2 regions of the Leifsonia sp. 2TAF2 genome follow, and region 1 is predicted to be linked to the other one. Evidence: predicted binding sites of a transcription regulator. Region 1 holds the regulator's gene; the other holds the start of a gene.
What was found. Region 1 encodes HspR, which represses chaperone genes until heat shock. Its sites were predicted from a motif close to AAGTTGAGTCNNNNNGACTCAACTT; they were not measured.

Region 1 (9,463 bases):
GCAGGGTCGTTCGGGCTCTCCTTCGGCCTGGCGTTCGCGGGCGCGATCATGCTGGCGACACTGGCGTCGACCTTCGCGGCGAAGACCGACGCGAGCGTCGTGCTGCCGCCGGACGACAAGGCGCAGATCTCGCAGGTGCTGGAAACGGATGCCGAGGTCATGTCGAACACGAAACTCGCCGAGCTGCTCGCCACCGAGTCGCCCGAAGTGCGCGCGGAGGTCATCCGCATCAACACCGAGTCGCGGCCGATCTCCCTGCAGGTCGCGCTCCTGGTGCCGCTGCTGGCCGGGCTCCTCGGCGTCGGCAACGCGTTCCGGATGCGCCGGCTCCCCGATCCCGCGCCGAGCGCCGCGGCGGAAGGCACCCTCTCGGGCTGATCCCGGGAATAGCAGACTTCTCTCCAAAGTTGAGTCTTGTGTACTCAAGTTTTGGGTTCGACGTCTTGACAGCATCCACTCGTGGATGACAGTCTTGAGTCGTCGAGGCTCAAGTCTTGACCACAGACTTTTACGGCCATAAGCCAGCAACAAAGGAGAGAAGCACACATGTCACGTGCAGTAGGTATCGACCTCGGAACCACCAACTCCGTCGTCTCGGTGCTCGAGGGTGGAGAGCCCACGGTCATCGCGAACGCGGAAGGCTTCCGCACCACCCCGTCGGTGGTCGCCTTCACCAAGGATGGCGAGGTCCTCGTCGGCGAGACCGCCAAGCGCCAGGCGGTGACCAACGTCGACCGCACCATCTCGTCGGTGAAGCGCCACATGGGCACCACGTGGACCACCGACATCGACGGCAAGAAGTACACGGCCCAGGAGATCTCGGCCCGCATCCTGCAGAAGCTCAAGCGCGACGCGGAGCAGTACCTCGGCGACACCGTCACCGACGCCGTCATCACCGTGCCGGCGTACTTTAACGACGCCGAGCGTCAGGCCACCAAGGAGGCCGGTGAGATCGCGGGCCTCAACGTGCTCCGCATCATCAACGAGCCCACCGCCGCGGCCCTCGCGTACGGCCTCGACAAGGGCAAGGAGGACGAGCTCATCCTCGTCTTCGACCTCGGTGGCGGAACGTTCGACGTCTCCCTGCTCGAGGTGGGCAAGGACGACGACTTCTCGACCATCCAGGTACGTTCGACCGCCGGCGACAACCGCCTCGGCGGCGACGACTGGGACCAGCGCATCGTCGACTGGCTGATCAAGCGCTTCAAGGACAGCACGGGCGTCGACGTCTCGAAGGACAAGATCGCCCTCCAGCGCCTCAAGGAGGCTGCGGAGCAGGCCAAGAAGGAGCTGTCGTCGAGCATGTCGACCAGCATCCAGCTGCCCTACCTCTCGCTGACCGAGAACGGCCCGGCCAACCTCGACGAGTCGCTCACCCGCGCCCAGTTCGAGCAGATGACCAGTGACCTCCTCGACCGCACCAAGAAGCCCTTCCAGGACGTCATCCGTGAGGCCGGGATCAAGGTGTCCGACATCGCTCACGTCGTGCTGGTCGGTGGTTCGACCCGTATGCCGGCCGTCTCCGAGCTCGTGAAGCAGGAGACCGGCGGCAAGGAGCCCAACAAGGGCGTAAACCCGGACGAGGTCGTCGCCGTCGGCGCAGCCCTCCAGGCCGGTGTCCTCAAGGGCGAGCGCAAGGACGTCCTCCTCATCGACGTCACGCCGCTGTCCCTCGGCATCGAGACCAAGGGTGGGATCATGACCAAGCTCATCGAGCGCAACACGGCCATCCCCACCAAGCGCAGCGAGACCTTCACCACGGCCGACGACAACCAGCCGTCCGTCGCGATCCAGGTCTTCCAGGGCGAGCGCGAGTTCACCCGCGACAACAAGCCGCTCGGCACCTTCGAGCTGACCGGTATCGCCCCGGCCCCCCGCGGCATCCCGCAGATCGAGGTCACCTTCGACATCGACGCCAACGGCATCGTGCACGTGTCCGCGAAGGACAAGGGCACCGGCAAGGAGCAGTCGATGACGATCACCGGCGGGTCCAGCCTGCCGAAGGACGACATCGACCGGATGGTGCGCGAGGCCGAGGAGCACGCGGCGGAGGACAAGAAGCGCCGCGAGTCCGCCGAGACCCGCAACCAGGCCGAGCAGCTCGTCTACTCGATCGAGAAGCTGATCAAGGACAACGAGGACAAGCTCCCCGAGGACGTCAAGAACGAGGTCCAGGGCGACGTGGACGGCCTGAAGGCGGCGCTCGCGGGCGACGACGACGAGGCCGTGAAGTCGGCCTTCGAGAAGCTGAACGCCAGCCAGGGCAAGCTCGGCGAGGCGATCTACTCCTCCGCGCAGGCGTCGGAGGCTCCGGCCGCTGACGCGAGCGAGGGCCAGCCCTCGGGCGAGTCGTCCTCCGACGACGAGGACGTCATCGACGCCGAGGTCGTCGAGGACGAGGAGAAGAAGTAACCATGTCGGACCAGAACGGCGGCTCCCAGGAGCCAGAACGCGAGGAACCGATCATCCGCCCTGTACCTGATGAAAGGACGGAGCGGAGGATCGACCCCGAGACCGGGAAGGTCCGGCAGCCCGACCCCGAGCCGGCGGCCGGCGACGACGAGCACGGCGACGAGCACGACCTCGCGCACGAGGAGCTCGTCGACGTCGGCCCCGCCGAGAGCGATGACGACGGGACCGTCCTCAGCGACGACGACCTCGACATCCTCTCGGGCCAGACGACCGGGGAGGCACTCGCTGCCGAACGGCTCGCCGACCTGCAGCGGGTGACCGCGGAGTACGCGAACTACCGCAAGCGCACCGAGGCGAACCGCGAGATCGAGCGGGAGCGCGCCGTCGGCGACGCGGTGAAGGGTCTCATCCCCGTGCTCGACGACCTCGAGCGCGCGGAGAAGCACGGCGACCTGGGCGAGGGCAGCGCGTTCACGACCATCGCGGCGAAGCTCCGCGCGGCCGTCGAGCGTCTGGGCCTCATCCCGTACGGCGAGAAGGGCGAGCCCTTCGACCCGCAGATCCACGAGGCGATCTTCCAGCAGCCCACCCCCGGCGTGACGGCGGACACCGTCGCCGAGGTGGTCGAGACCGGCTACCGGCTGGGCTCCACCACCGTGCGGGTGGCGAAGGTCGTCGTCGCGGTGCCGGCCTGATCCGGCGAAACGGCGCAGGACACGGAACGGAGCGGCGGGGAGCATTCCCGCCGCTCCGTTCGGCCCGCACCCGCAGATTTCATGCAGACTTCAGTCACGATCTACACACATTGAGAGGAGGCGCCCGTGGCTAGCCAGGACTGGTTCGACAAGGACTTCTACAAGGTGCTTGGCGTCTCCAAGGATGTCAGCGACGCGGACCTCAAGAAGACGTACCGCAAGCTGGCACGCAAGTATCACCCGGACTCCAACCCCGGCGACGCCGCCGCGGAGGCGAAGTTCAAGGAGATCAGCGAGGCGTACTCGGTGCTCAGCGACGCCGAGGAGCGCAAGGAGTACGACCAGATCCGCGCCATGGGAACCGGCGCACGCTTCACCGCGCCCGGCTCGGGTGCGCAGGGCGGCTTCGACGATGTCTTCGGCGGGATGTTCGGCCAGGGCGGCGCACCGGGCGGCCAGCGCTACACGTTCCAGCAGGGCGGCGAGTTCGACGACGTCTTCGGCGGCCTGTTCGGCAACGGCCGGTTCGGCACCACGACCGGCGGCTACCGAGGCTACGGCGGCCCGTCGCGCGGACGCGACGTGACCGCTCACACGACCATCGACTTCGTCACGGCGACCCGCGGCGAGACGATCACCCTGCAGGCGTCCGACGGCAAGCCGATCAAGGTGAAGATCCCCGCGGGCGTCTCAGACGGCCAGAAGATCAAGCTGCGCGGCAAAGGACAGCCCAGCCCCGACGGCGGTGAGCCCGGCGACATCGTCCTGACCGTCACCGTGCGCAAGCACCCCGTCTTTGAGCGCGACGGCCTCAACCTCCGAGTCAACGTCCCCGTCACCTTCGCAGAGGCAGCGCTCGGCGCGACCATCGAGGTGCCTACCCTCGGCGGAGACCCCGTCAAGCTGCGGGTCGCCCCCGGAACCCCGAGCGGCCGGGTCCTGCGCGTGAAGGGCCGCGGCGTCGAGACCAGCAAGGGCACCGGCGACCTCCTCGCCGTTGTGCAGGTCGCGGTGCCGTCGCACCTGTCCGGCGAGGCCAAGGAGGCGCTCGAGGCGTTCGCCGCGAAGCTGCCCGACGAGAACCCGCGCGACGACATCCTGGCCAAGGCCCGGAGCTGACATGGACGAGCACAGCCAGGTCTTCGTGATCTCGATCGCGGCGGAGCTCGCGGGTATGCACCCGCAGACGCTCCGCCAGTACGACCGGCTCGGACTCGTCAGCCCCAGCCGGACCGCCGGCAAGTCCCGCCGCTACTCGATGCGCGACATCGAGAAGCTGCAGGAGATCGCCCGCCTCGGCTCCGAGGGCGTCAGCCTGGAGGGGATCCGCCGCATCCTGGAGCTCGAAGACCAGGTGGGCGAACTGCGCGGTCGCGTCCGCGAGCTGGAGTCGGCGCTCGCCGACGAGCTCCTCAACCGCCCGGGCCGTCGCGTCTTCGCGGCCGGCTCCGAGGGCGAGGTCGTGTCGATGCGGGCCGGAACCCGCATCCGCCGCAGCAACCAGCTCGTGGTCTGGCGCCCGCTGGAGCGCTAGAGGGAGGAGACTCCCTGGCCGACGTAGAGGGTGTTCTGGATGTTGTGCGCCTCCTCCGCGGCGATGTCGCTGTCGATCCCTGAGCGCACCTCCCGCATCAGCTTGTGCAGTTCGGCGTGCTTCTCGGGCAGCCGGGCGTGGCCGGTGCTGTCCCACAGATTCGAGACCGGGAGGGTGTCGACGGCCTCGACCGCGAGCGTCCACTCCTCGGTGGTGGCGACCGCGGCGAACTCCGACTGCATCGTCACCAGCACGCTGCGGTGCAGCGCGTCGGCGGAGATGGCACCTGCCTCGTTGACCAGGTCGAGCGTCCCGGTCGCGTCGGACAGGAACTCGACGGTGAACCCGAGCTCGGCCGCATCCCGTGCTGTTCCAGCGCAGCAGTGCTGCGTCATGTAGCCGGCGATGGTCACGGTGTCGACGCCCGCCGAGCGCAGCCACTGCTCCAGGTCGGTGCCGGGGAACGCCGACACGCTGGTCTTGCTGATCACGTGCGCGGGCGTCCGGTCGGCGATCGAGGAGTGCAGCGCCGCGCCCTCGGACCCGCGGGCGAAGACCGGAGCGTCCTCGTCCTCGATGTGCTGCACGACGACGATAGGCACGCCGTGATCGTCGGCCGCATCCCACGCCACCTCGATGTTCGGGATGGAGGTCATCAGGTCCGGGAAGCAGATCTTCAGGTTCCCGGTAACGTACTCGTTCTGCAGGTCGACGACGACCAACGCGCGCTTCATGGCTGAACTCTAGCCATCGAACGGTGAGTGGATGTCGTTTCGCCGGTCGAGTGGTGACACCTGGTCACCACTCGGGGATCGGGTCAAGGATCGCCTTCAGAGCCAGACGACCAGCGACCGCGGCAGAGGCGGCCTCTCCGGACGTCCTCGGGCGAACATCCACTCGAGGAGCGCTGACAGGGAGAAGCGGCGGGCGGAGTCGGGGAAGGCGACCACGACGACGGACAGGGCGACCATCACCGGGTACTCCCAGATCAGTTGGTCCGACGACCAGTAGAGCAGCAAGGTGAGGACGGACATCACTGCTGCCGCCCGGGTGAGGATGCCGAGGATGAGTGCCACGCCGAGTCCCGCCTCCAGGAGGGGGATCGCGAAACCGAAGAATCCGGAGGCCGGTTGCATCACGTTCGATGCGAACCAGTGGAAGTAGCCGGGGACACGCGAGTTGGTGGCCGCGCCGTTCGCGACCAGCAGGATGTCCGCACCGCCGAATCCCGAGCGCACCTTGATCGCCGCCTCATTCAGCCACAGGCCGCCGAGCGCGACCCTCGCCGCACCGACCAGGATCGGCGCGGCGAGTTCGCGAGCGGTCATGACAGGGGCGCGGCGCCGAAGACCGCCTTCGCCTTGTCGCAGTGGATGACCACGTAGGCGAAGCCTGCGGTGTCGACGCCGCCGAGCGAGATCTTCTGCGATGCGGTGTCGAACGACACGCCCTTGATCTCCTTGCCGGCCGTGACGGTCGCCTCATCCGTGCCGTTCGCGAGGTAGACGTGCAGGTCGGGGCCTTCGTCCGACGAGAATCCGCTCAGCACCAGGTTGCCGTCCTGGAAGCTGACGGTGCCGGCGACCTTCTTCCCGTTGAGCCCGGCGAACGTGCCCGTCCGGTCGTCGGTGGAGGTCGCGGCCGGAGCGCTCGACGACGTGGTCGACGATGGCGAACTCGTGTCGGCCGTGGAGGGTGCGCTGCAGGCGGTCAGCGAGAGGGACAGGGCGACGATGGCCGCGCCGGCGAAGAACGTTTTGCGCATGGGTGGTTCACTCCTTGGTATTTCGATGGACGCCGAGGGGACTCACGGTCACGTCGGCGAGACTGAAGCTATCGAGGGCCCGGCGCGCGGCGAGGCGATTCTTTCCAGCCCGTAAGAAACGCCCGCCCGGCGGGCATCGCAGGAGAGGGTCATGGAGTGATCGAAGAGCGTGCGCCGGTGGCGATGATCGTCGAGGACGACCCGAACGTCCTCGGCGTGGTCGGTGACTACCTGCGGGCGGACGGCTTCACGGTCGTCGCGCACGCCGACGGCGCGAACGCGATCCGGGCGCTCCGAGCGTCCCTTCCCGATGTGCTGGTGCTCGATCGCATGCTGCCCGGCTACAGCGGCGACGAGGTCTGCCGCGAAGCGCGTGCGGTCGCGCCGGCGCTCCCGATCATCATGCTGACCGCACTCGGCGGCACCGACGACCGGATCGACGGCTTGGAGCGGGGCGCCGACGACTACCTCTCCAAGCCGTTCGCACTGCGGGAACTCGTGCTGCGGGTGAACGCGCTGATCCGGCGCAGTCGCGGCGGTAGCGTAGCCGCAGCCTCGGTGGTGCGCGGGCCGTTCCGGCTCGATCCCGCTCGCCGCCGGGCGTGGTCGGGCGCGCAAGAGCTGGTTCTCGCCCCGCGAGAGTACGACCTGCTGCTCTATTTCGTCCGCAACCCCGACCGGATCATCAGCCGCGAGGAGGTTCTCCGCGAAGTGTGGGACTGGAGCGCCGGCGAAGCGTCGACGGTCACCGTCCACGTGCGCCGGCTCCGCGAGAAGATCGAGGAGGACCCGAACTCTCCGTTGTTCCTCCTGACGGAGTGGGGCGCCGGCTACCGTTTTGCCGCCGGGGCGGTGGAGCCATGCTGACCTTCGCCGATCTGCAGCTCATCGCGCTCACGACCCTGTCATGCACGGCCATCGCGAACCTGGTAGCGATCGTCGTCCTGCGGAAGTGGCGTGGCGCATCCATCGCCTCACGGTTCGCGGTGGTCGTCGTGGCCGCCGTCGCCGCGATTGCGGGATCGACGATCGCGATCGCCGCGGAGATGTACTTCTCGCACCACGACCTGACCGTGCTGCTGTGGGTCGTGAGCGTCTCGTCGGTCCTCAGCCTGCTGGCCGCCTGGATCGTCGGACGCCAGCTCCGGCACTCGGCACGTCTTCTCGGCGACTCGGCTCGCCGGGTCGGCGACGGCGAGGTGATCGAGGCCGGCGTCCACGCAGGGCGCGAACTGACGGAGGTCTCCCTGCGTCTCGCGGAGGCGTCCGAGCGGCTGGCGGCCACGCGCTCGGAGCTCGAACGGCTGGATGCGAGCCGCCGCTCGTTCTTCGCGTGGATCTCCCACGACCTGCGGACGCCGCTCACCGGCGTGCAGGCGCTGGCGGAGGCGCTGGACGATGGTCTGGCGCCGGACCCGGCCGACTACATCCGGCGGATCCGCCAGGAGGCGCACTCCATGTCCCGCCTGGTGAACGACCTGTTCGAGCTCTCCAGTCTGCAGGGCGGCGGCTTGCGGCCGCGGCGAGAGGCCGTCGCGGTGATGGACCTCGTGTCCGATGCCGTGTCCGAAGTGCGTCCGACCGCGCCGGCCGGCGTCAGCGTCATCCACGGCGAGGTCGCCGACGGTGAAGCCTGGGTCGACCCGCATCTCCTCAGCCGTGTGGTCGTGAACCTGGTGGCCAACGCCGTCCGTCATGCGCCGCAGGGGTCTGCGGTGGTCGTGTCGGCGACGAGGGACGATTCGCTGCTCCGGCTGAGTGTCCGCGACGAGGGCTGCGGTGTTCCGCCGGAGGATCTCGAGCGGATGTTCGAGGTGGGCTGGCGAGGCGACGTCGCGCGGTCGCCGCGGGCGCAGGCCGACGCGTGGACGGGAGCGGGTCTGGGCCTCGCCATCGTCCGCGCCATCGCCGAAGCCCACGGCGGAACGGCGCGGGCAGAGCACTCGGCGTCCGGGTTCGAGGTGTCGGTGACCCTGCCTGTCGCGACCCCTCGCGAGCTGATCGGCGTCACCCCCGCGAGGACGGTCTAGGCTCTATCTCGGCCGAACCGCCCACAAGGCGAGCAGCGGCCGCGCGATGAAGCACACCGAGTCCCACGAGGAAGCGACGATGAGAGCCCTGTTCAAGAGCGAGGCCGCACCCGGCCTCCAGTTGGTCGACGTACCCGAGCCCGAGATGGGCCCCGAGGATGTCCGGATCCGCGTCCTCCGCACCGGTATCTGCGGCACCGACCTGCACATCCAGCGCTGGGACGACTGGGCGGCGTCGGCCGTGAAGGCCCCGCTCATCCCCGGCCACGAATTCTTCGGCGAGGTCGTCGAGGTCGGCCCGCTGGTGCACGACGTCGAGGTCGGCGACCTGGTCTCCGGCGAGGGGCACATCGTCTGCGGCACCTGCCGCAACTGCCGCGCCGGCCGCCGCCAGATGTGCATTCGCACGAAGGGCGTCGGGGTGCAGCGCGACGGCGCCTTCGCCGAGCAGCTCGTCCTCCCCGCCACCAACGTCTGGGTGCACCACAGCGCGATCGAGCCCGAGGTCGGCGCGCTGTTCGACCCGCTCGGCAACGCCGTGCACACCGCTCTCGCGTTCCCGGTCGTCGGCGAGGACGTGCTCGTCACCGGCTGCGGACCCATCGGCCTCATGGCGATCGCCGTCGCCCGCCACGTCGGCGCGCGGTTCATCGTCGGCACCGACATCAGTGCGCAGCGGCTGGAGCTCGCCCGCGGGATGGGCGCCGACTTCACCGTCGACGTCTCGACGCACGACATCCACGAGGCGCAGAAGGCGCTCGGGATGCGCGAGGGCTTCGACGTCGGCTTCGAGATGAGCGGCGCACCGACCGCCCTGCCGTCGATGATCGAGAACATGAACCACGGCGGCCGGATCGCCATGCTGGGGCTGCCCTCGTCGCAGATCGCGGTGGACTGGGGCATCGTCGTCACCCACATGCTCACCCTCAAAGGCATCTACGGGCGCGAGATGTTCGAGACGTGGAACGCGATGGGCGCCATGCTGCAGACCTCCGCCGCGTTGCATGACGCAATCGCGTCGATCGTC
Region 2 (9,463 bases), 2.3 Mb from region 1:
CCGACCACGCTGACGGCGTAGTAGGAGAGCGCATCGGTGGGTGAGGCCGCGACCGACTCCAGGTACTCGTCGTACACGCGTGTCGACTGCGCGGCCGCCGGCATGTCGGCGACGAAGACGTCCTCGGCAGCGCCGGCTTTGGCGCGGATCGCGGCCAGCTGATCACCCGTCGCGCGCAGCACCGAGCATCCCGCCCACGGCAGCCCGGGATGCACGCGGCCGTCCCCGTCCACCGCCTCCGCTCCGAGGAGGCCGTCGACCTGTGCCGCCGTGGCGGCGGCCGTGCAGATCGCGGCGTTGGCGGCGATACCCGCCGGCAGCGTCTCCTCCACCACGACCACCCACTTCAGGCGGGCGGCGCGAGTCGGCGCGGCTGTGTCGATCTCATCGGGGTGGAATCCGACGGTGCTGGTCATACCGCTGTCCTTTCGTTCGGTTGATCGCCGCCGAATCTACACAACTCGCGCGCCTTTCGGGCTGCCTCCGAATATCGTTCGGCCAGGACGCTAATCTGGGGCGCATGGACGAACTTGATCGGGCTATCCTGCGGGAACTGCAGTCGGATGCGCGGCGGAGCAATCGCGACATCGCGGCCGCCGTCGGCGTCTCGCCGAGCACGGCGCTGGAACGCACGCGGGCGCTTCGTCGCCGCGGCATCATCCGCGGCGCCGTGCTCGATGTCGACCTCGCAGCGATCGGCCGGCCTGTGCAGGCGCTCATCGCCGTGCGCGTGCGGCCGCCGTCGCGTCCGGTGATCGAGGGGTTCCGCGACTGGGTCGCCTCGCTTCCCGAGACGCTCGGCGTGTTCGTGACCAGCGGCAACGAGGACTTCATCATCCACGTGGCCGTCGCCGACAACGAGAGCCTGTACGCCTTCGTGATCGACCGGCTGACGCAGCGCCGCGAGATCGCCGACGTGCGCACCTCGGTGGTCTACGAGCACCTCCGGAACGAGCGGCCGGAGCCGGTTGACTGATGCGGGACGGGACTACAGTGTGCGGCACCGCATCCGTTCGATAGGAGCCCCCATGCCCGCACTGACCGATACCTTCAGCCTCTCCAACGGCGTCACCATCCCCAAGATCGGGTTCGGGACGTGGCAGATCCCCGACGGCCCGCAGACCTACGACTCCGTGCGCACCGCGCTCGACGCCGGGTACCGGCACATCGACACGGCGCGCGCGTACGGCAACGAGGAGAGCGTCGGGCGGGCGGTGCGCGACAGCGGCATCCCGCGAGAAGAGATCTTCATCACGACCAAGTGCCCGGCCGAGGTGAAGGATGCGGACGGCGCCCGCCACGCCTTCGAGCGGTCGACCGCGCTGCTCGACCTCGGCCCGATCGACCTCTACCTCATCCACGCGCCGTGGCCGTGGAACGCGATCGGCAGCGACCACCGCGCCGGCAACATCGAGGTGTGGAAGGTCTTCGAGGAGCTCTACGAGGCTGGACGCACCCGCGCGATCGGCGTGAGCAACTTCGAGGTGGCCGACCTGGAGTCGCTCATCGGAGCGACCGAGGTCGAGCCGCACGCGAACCAGATCCGCTGGTTCGTCGGCAACACCCAGCCGGAGACCACCGCCTACTGCCGCGAGCGCGGAATCCTCGTGGAGGGCTACTCGCCGCTCGCCACCGGCCGCCTGCTCGAGAACGAGAACATCGCTTCGATCGCCGAGAAGTACGGCAAATCGGTCGCCCAGGTGAGCATCCGCTACCTGCTGCAGAAGGACATCCTGCCGCTGCCGAAGTCGACCACGCCGAACCGCATCGTCGAGAACGCCGACGTCGACTTCGAGCTGTCGCCGGAGGATGTGGCGGCGCTGGACGCGCTCGACGCGGGGGAGTGAGCGGCGCCGCCCTCCCGTAACCGTTCCCGCGCCCCCGCTATCGAAGGAGATCCGGCCGCTGAGCTGCCGGATCTCCTTCACCACCGCGGTGTGACGGAGATTTGACGGCAGTTCTCCTTCGATACGCGCCGGGTCCGGCTGCCGGCCCCTGTTTTCAGGACCTTGGTCGTCCCACGCTCTCTAGAGTCCTGTATTCAGGAGTTTCAGCGTCGCACCTTCCGCTATGCCTGTTTTCAGGACATGGCTGCACCACTGCGCGCCAGAGTCCTGAATACAGGACCGCTGAAACCGTTCCCGCACCCCGGAATATTCACGCCCCTCCTGCGTTGGACTTGAGTGCACAAGGCTCAACTTTGAGAAACAGGAGAACACGTGCCTGAGAACTTCACTCCCGACGGTGACAACGCGAACTCGTTCGACGAGTTCCTCGCGCGGTACCTTGCGGGCGAGCGCGCGCGGAATGCGCGCTCGATCGACATCAGCCGCTTCCTCAGCCGGCGCACCCAGGAGCTGCTGGCCGAGGCCGGCCGCTTCGCCCTGGAGCACGGCCACAGCGAGCTCGACGCGCTCCACGTCCTCCGCGTGATGGCGGTGCAGGAGCCGGCGTCCGACGCCATGCGCCGCATCGGCGTCGACCCCGAGCGGGTCGCCGAGGCCGCCGAGCAGCGTCTGCCTGCCGCGGGCGACGAGATCCACGCCGACGGCGCATCCATCACCGGCCCCCTGCAGCGCGCCCTGTTCCACGCGTACCAGGTGGCGCAGGCGTCCGGCTCGACCTACATCGACCCCGAGCACCTCTTCTTCGCGCTCGTGATCGGCCGCGACGCGCCTGCCGGGCGCGTGCTGCAGGCCGCGGGCGTTACCCCGGAGTCGCTCACCGACGCGATGCGCCAGAGTGCCACCGTGGGTGGGAGCGAGAGCGCCGGCCAGCCGGCCGCATCCACCTCCGAGACCCCGATGCTCGACCAGTTCGGTACCGACCTGACCGAGCTGGCCCGCGAGGGACGGCTCGACCCGGTCATCGGTCGACTGGATGAGATCGACCAGACGGTCGAGATCCTCTCCCGCCGCACCAAGAACAACCCTGTCCTGGTGGGCGAGGCCGGCGTCGGCAAGACCGCGATCGTCGAGGGCCTGGCCCGCGCGATCGTGGCGGGCGACGTGCCCGAGCAGTTGCAGGACAAGAAGGTCGTCTCCCTCGACCTCGCGGGGATGGTCGCAGGGACCCGGTACCGCGGCGACTTCGAAGAGCGTCTCACTTCGCTCATGGATGAGATCAGCGCCGGCAAGGACGAGTTGATCGTGTTCATCGACGAGCTGCACACCGTGGTCGGCGCCGGAGGGTCCGGCGAGTCCGGCGGTATGGACGCCGGCAACATCCTCAAGCCGCGCCTTGCCCGCGGCGACCTCCACCTGGTCGGCGCGACGACGCTCAAGGAGTACCGCCGCATCGAGAAGGACCCGGCGCTGGAGCGCCGTTTCCAGCCCGTGACGGTGGGCGAGCCGTCCGTGGACGACGCCGTGCTCATCCTCGACGGCCTCCGCGGCGCGTACGAGGAGCACCACGGCGTGCAGTACACGGAGGACGCCATCCGCGCCGCCGTGGAGCTGTCCGACCGCTACATCTCGGACCGCTTCCTGCCCGACAAGGCCATCGACCTGATCGACCAGGCCGGCGCGCGCCTGCGCCTGTCGCTCGGCAAGCGGGTCGACACCTCCGCCCTCATGGAGCGCCTGGCGACCCTGGAGTCCGAGAAGAACTCCGCCGTGGCCGCCGAGCACTACGAGGAGGCGTCGCGCCTCCGCGACGAGATGGAGAGCGTGCAGCGTTCGCTGGACGAGCTGAGCAGCGCACCCCGAGTGGATGCGGTGGTCGGCGAGCCAGAGATCGCCGCGATCGTGTCGCGTGCGACCGGCATCCCGGTCTCCCGCGTGGGTCAGGCCGACCGTGAGCGCCTCGCGCGCCTCGAGTCGGAGCTGCACGAGCGGGTGATCGGCCAGGACGACGCGGTCGTCGCGGTGGCGAAGGCCGTCCGCCGCAACCGCACCGGCCTCGGCGACGAGGGTCGCCCGGTCGGAAGCTTCCTCTTCCTCGGCCCGACGGGCGTGGGCAAGACCGAGCTGGCGAAGTCCCTCGCGACCTCGCTCTTCGGCTCGGAGAAGGCCATGCTGCGGTTTGACATGAGCGAGTTCGGCGAGCGTCACACGGTCGCGCGACTAGTCGGTGCCCCTCCCGGATACGTCGGCTACGACGAGGCGGGCCAGCTGACCGAGCGCGTGCGCCGCAACCCGTACTCGGTGATCCTGTTCGACGAGATCGAGAAGGCCCACCCCGACGTGTTCAACCTCCTGCTGCAGGTGCTCGACGACGGTCGCCTGACCGACGGCCAGGGCCGGACGGTCGACTTCCGCAACACGGTCGTCATCATGACCTCGAACCTGGGGTCCGAATTCCTGGCGTCGCGCAGCGGTGCTCTGGGATTCGTCCCGGCCGGTTCGGACGGCTTCTTCTCGGAGAAGGACATCCGCGACCGCGTCATGGGCAAGCTGCGTGAGGCGATGCGTCCGGAGTTCCTGAACCGCATCGACGAGATCGTGCTGTTCCGGAAGCTGGATGCGGAGCAGCTGCGCGACATCGTCCGCCTGCTGCTGAACGCGACCGCCTCCCGGCTGGCCACCCGCGACATCGCCTTCGAGGTGACGGATGCGGCGGTCGCCTGGGTCGCGGACACCGGCTACGAGCCGGAGTACGGTGCCCGTCCGCTGCGCCGGGTCATCCAGCGCGAGGTGGACGACCGCATCGCGGAGCTGATGGTGAGCGGCGAGCTCACCGAGGGCGGCCGCGTGGTGGTGGATGCCGACGCCGGCGAGCTGCGGATCACCGCCGCCGCTGCGGTGTCCCTCCCGATCGCGGCGTAACCAACACGCCGTCTGGCCACCTGGCGTAACGGCGTGTTGCGACCACTAGACGCCCGCCCAGCGCACGACGCAGGCGTACGCATCCTGAACATCTCCACACCGACGCACACGAGACCCCCTGGACTCACCCAGGGTGCCCTGGTTGCCTGGAGGGCGTGCCCGCTTCCGACCGACCCCGCAATCCCCGCCTGGCCGCCCTCGACGAGCGGCTGGAGCCCGTCAAGCGCTTCGAGCTGAAGCCCGCCCGCACTCGTGGCGGCATCTTCGCCCAGTTCTTCGGGCTGGCGCTGGTCGCCGCCGTCCTGAGCTCGCTGTTCCTGCTGCCCGGGTTCCTGGGCGTCGGCGTCACGGCGGCCGCCGGGGTGAACGACTTCAACGCGCTGCCGGCCAACCTGCACATCCAGCAGTTCGCCCAGAATTCGACCGTGTACGCCAAGCAGGGCGGACAGGATGTGCCGATCGCCACCTTCTTCGCCCAGAACCGGCAGGACGTCAGCTGGGACCAGATCGCCCAGACGATGAAGGATGCGACCGTCTCCGCCGAGGACCCGCGCTTCTACACCGAGGGCGCCGTCGACATCTGGGGCACCCTCCGCGGCGCCGTGTCCACGGTCGCGGGCGGGGACGTGCAGGGTGGCTCGTCGATCACGCAGCAGTACGTGAAGAACGTCGAGGTCGAGAAGTGCGAGGCCCTCACCAGCCAGAAGAAGGTGCAGGCCTGCTACGCGGATGCGGCCGGCGTCACCCTGCAGCGCAAGGTGCATGAGATGCGCTATGCGGTCGAGGTGGAGAAGACCTACAGCAAGAAGGACATCCTGACCGGTTACCTCAACGTCGTGGGTTTCGGCGGCCAGGTCTACGGTGTGCAGGCCGCCGCCCAGTACTACTTCGGCAGCACGGCCGACAAGCTGGATCTGGCCCAAGCGGCGACGCTCGCCGCCATCCTGAACAACCCGGCCAACCTGCGCATCGACGAGCCGGACAACAAGGACAACGGCGCGGCGAACGGCTACAAGCTGACCAAGGAACGGCGTGACTACGTGCTGAGCCGCATGTACATCACGCACACGATCACGAAGCAGCAGCGGGATGCGGCGATCGCGACGCCCATCCAGCCCACGATCACCCCGACGACCCAGGGATGCGCGGCCGCGCAGGCGGTCAACGCCGCGTTCTTCTGCGACTACGTGCGCGACGTCATCCTCAACGACCCCGCGTACGGCGCAACGGCGGACGAGCGCTGGCAGACGCTCAACCGCGGCGGTCTGAAGATCTACACGACCCTCAACCTCGACCTGCAGCAGGTCGCGCAGGCGTCGCTGAACAAGTACATCCCCGCGTCGCGTCCCGGCATCGACCTCGGGGCGTCGAACGTCGCTCTGGAGCTCGGCACCGGCCGCATCGTCACGATGGTGCAGAACCGCACCTTCAACAACACGGACACGCCCATCGACGGCACGACCGCGGTGAACTACAACACGGACGAGGACTACGGCGGCTCGCAGGGCTTCCAGACCGGGTCGACCTTCAAGGCGTTCGACCTCGCCGCGTGGCTGGAGGCGGGCCACAGCCTGTACGAGAGGGTGAACGCGTCGCAGCACCTGTTCCCGACCTCCGACTTCACCAACACCTGCGCGAACATCGACGGGCCGGCGTGGCCGGTCACCAACGACGAAGGGTCGGCGAGCCGGCTGTCGGTGATGTCCGCGACGGCGGAGTCCGTCAACACCGCCTTCGCCGAGATGGGCACGAAGGTCGACCTCTGCTCGATCCTGGATGCGGCCAAGGGGCTGGGCGTGCATCCCGCCTCGTCCAGCAACCCGTGGGTGCAGACGCCCTCGATGATCCTCGGCACCAACTACATCTCGCCGCTGACCATGGCGACCGCGTATGCGGGCATCGCGAACAACGGCACAGTCTGCACGCCGGTCGCGATCGACCGGGTCGTGAACGCCGACGGCACCGAGCACAAGGTGAGCAAGACAACCTGCACGCAGGGCCTCAAGCCGGAGATCGCGGCGGGTGTCACTTACGCGCTGGAGGGCGTCATCAGGGGCGGCGGAACCGCCGCGAGCGCCAACCCCTACGACGACATCCCGATCATGGCGAAGACGGGAACGACCGACAACTCGCTGGAGAACTGGCTGATCACCTCGACCACGAAGGTCGCGACGGCGACCTGGGTGGGCAACGTCTCGGGGTCGACCCCGCTGCGGTCGCTCTACTTCGACGGCGTAGGCGGCGGCAACGTCAAGTTCTCGATCGCCAAGCCCATCCTGAAGGCGCTGAATGCGACCTATGGCGGCACCGACTTCACCGAGCCGACGGATGCCGTGCTGTATGGCGACCAGATCACGATGCCGGATGTGACCGGCAAGGCGGTGGATGTGTCCATGAAGCTGCTGGACGGGCTCGGCCTCGACGTGAGCGTCGACCCGACGCCGGTCGACAGCGATCAGCCGGCCGGGACGGTCGCTGCGAGCGACCCCGCGGCGGGGGCGTCCCTCAGCGACGGCGAGTCCGTGACGTTGACGGTGAGCAACGGCTCCAAGGCGAAGGGCAGCCCGACACCGAGCCCCGGCGGCTCGACGCCCAGCGCCACGCCGACGCCGAAGCCGACCGGCTGAGCGCTCAGGCCGCGGCGGCCGGCTCGCCGGGCCAGGCTTCCAGGATGCGCGCACGCAGCCGGTTCGACCGTTCCGCGAACGCCCGCTGCCGCCGCACGTACTCGGCTTTGCCCTCCGGTGTCTCGATGGCGACGGGATCGGCGCCCCAGTCGCGCATGTCGTAGGGAGAGGCCTGCATGTCGAGCAGCCGGATGTCGCGGGCCAGCTCGAACGCGTCGAGGAGCAGTTCGCCGGGGACGAGCGGGCCGAGCTTCATCGCCCACTTGTACACATCCATGCCGGCGTGCAGGCAACCGGGCTGTTCGAGGTCCGGCTGCGTCTCGCGGGTCGGCGCGTAGCGGTTGCGCGGAACCGCCTCCGGCGTGAAGAAGCGGAACGCGTCGATGTGCGTGCAGCGCAGCTCGTGCGTCTCGACCACGGCGTCGGTCGCCTCCCGGCCGAGGCGCAGGGGTACGGCGTGCCGACGCTCGTCCTGCCGGTAGACCATCGCCCACTCGTGCAGCCCGAAGCAGCCGAAACGCCCGGGGCGCGCTGCGGCGGATCGCAGGATGCGCTCCACGCCTCGCAGCAGCGACGCCTTCTCGGTCTCGAGCGACTCCCGGTCGACGACGAGCGACCCGGGTTCGGAGCCTGCGACGTACCAGCGCCAGCCGGCCCGGGCATCCTCAGCGGCGTCCGCGAGTTGGACACCGGGGCCAGGATGCCACCGCCGCAGCTGGGCGGGGGCGTACGAGTAGTAGGTGAACAGGAAGTCCCACACGGGGTGCTTCTCGCCCCGCGCCGCCCGCTCGCGATGCTCAGCCGTCAGGGCGTCGGCGCGCGCGACGTGGGCGCGCTCGCGGGCGCGCCAGTCGCTCTCGGCGAGCCGGACGGGGGTGGCATTCACCCTTCGAGGATACGTTCCAGCGGGTTGTCGCGGAGCTTGCGCTGCACGCCGCCGTCGACCAGCCGCCGGGCGGACGTGTCGGGCTTCCGCTCCGCCTGGTCGGCGACGCACGCGCCGAACTCGGCCGCCAGCTCCAACCGCGGGTACGCCGCGACCACCTCTCGCCGGAACTCGAGCGGCAGTTCGTCGACCCGCGCGCCCGCGATGTCGAGGGCGGTCGCGATCTCGAGAAGGTGACCCTCCGCATCCATCGCCGGATCGACCTCGGGCCAGTTGTGCCGCACGATCACCTCGTGGGCGCGGACACGTCGCGTGGCCGGCCAGCCCGCACCCGCCGTGAGCGCGACGGCGACGTGCCCGCCGGCATCCTCGTAGGCGAGCGTGTGGTTGTCGAACTCGGGTGCGATGCCCAGATCGTGCAGGATCGCCGAGACGTAGAGCAACTCGCGGTCGGCGTCGAGGCCGCGAGTAGTCGCGAAACCTTCCGCCCACAGCCACGACCGCTGCACATGGTTCAGCAGCGACGGCGTGTGGTACTCCGTCGCGATCTCGAGGGCCGCGCGTGCGGCGGCCGTGTCGGGGCGGGGGTAGTCGGCGATGCGCATGGGTTCATCCTGCCGGATGCCACTGACCCCGGCACTGCATCGAACCGCTTCCGTCATGATCGTGCGCGTGCGCCGTCTGAATAGATGTGAAGAACCTTGCATATGAACACTGGCTAGCGAGCGATGAGGAGACCCGAGATGACTGAGGTGAAGGCAATGCGGATAGGGCGTGCCCGTGCCCGGGCGCTGTCGCTCTGGCTGGCCATCGGGATGCTCATCGCCGCGGCCGTCCTCGGTGCGGTCTTCATCATCCTCGGCGACCAGGCGGATATCGCCGGCCGCGCCTGGTTGACTCTGCTCCTCGCGGCAGCGTTCGCGGGGGCCGTCGTGCTCGACGCCACTCTCGAAGAGGGGCCCAACCAGTGGTATCTGCCTGCCTCGATCGGTTTGAACGTCGTGCTCGTCGTCGTCGGTCTGCTCAAGATCTGGGGCGGATTCTTTCAGCCGGAGAACATCGGAGCGTCGCTCGTCTGGTCGGAGCAACTGTTCCTCTTCGTCTGGATCGTGGTGCTCCTGCGCGCCTCGCTGCTGATCACGCAGACCTACGGCCATCGTTTCGCCGGTCAGGGAAAGTCGAAA

Region 2: a site for HspR is predicted at 2,177-2,201, ahead of AB4Z18_RS11960 (ATP-dependent Clp protease ATP-binding subunit). Genes of this name have one in related genera too.

The regions. Positions count from the first base shown of each region.
Region 1 covers NZ_JBFRFY010000001.1:117,323-126,785, forward strand. Annotated here, with positions in the region: gene AB4Z18_RS00550 (MFS transporter) at 1-378, shown strand, start outside; gene dnaK (molecular chaperone DnaK) at 547-2,412, shown strand; gene grpE (nucleotide exchange factor GrpE) at 2,415-3,107, shown strand; gene AB4Z18_RS00565 (DnaJ C-terminal domain-containing protein) at 3,234-4,226, shown strand; gene AB4Z18_RS00570 (heat shock protein transcriptional repressor HspR) at 4,228-4,641, shown strand; gene AB4Z18_RS00575 (cysteine hydrolase family protein) at 4,638-5,375, opposite strand; gene AB4Z18_RS00580 (DoxX family membrane protein) at 5,472-5,969, opposite strand; gene AB4Z18_RS00585 (DM13 domain-containing protein) at 5,966-6,406, opposite strand; gene AB4Z18_RS00590 (response regulator transcription factor) at 6,563-7,273, shown strand; gene AB4Z18_RS00595 (sensor histidine kinase) at 7,267-8,436, shown strand; gene tdh (L-threonine 3-dehydrogenase) at 8,516-9,463, shown strand, end outside.
Region 2 covers NZ_JBFRFY010000001.1:2,459,781-2,469,243, reverse strand. Annotated here, with positions in the region: gene AB4Z18_RS11975 (DUF2000 domain-containing protein) at 1-416, opposite strand, end outside; gene AB4Z18_RS11970 (Lrp/AsnC family transcriptional regulator) at 521-976, shown strand; gene AB4Z18_RS11965 (aldo/keto reductase) at 1,029-1,847, shown strand; gene AB4Z18_RS11960 (ATP-dependent Clp protease ATP-binding subunit) at 2,220-4,766, shown strand; gene AB4Z18_RS11955 (transglycosylase domain-containing protein) at 4,922-7,393, shown strand; gene AB4Z18_RS11950 (3-methyladenine DNA glycosylase) at 7,398-8,279, opposite strand; gene AB4Z18_RS11945 (cyanamide hydratase) at 8,276-8,884, opposite strand; gene AB4Z18_RS11940 (hypothetical protein) at 9,023-9,463, shown strand, end outside.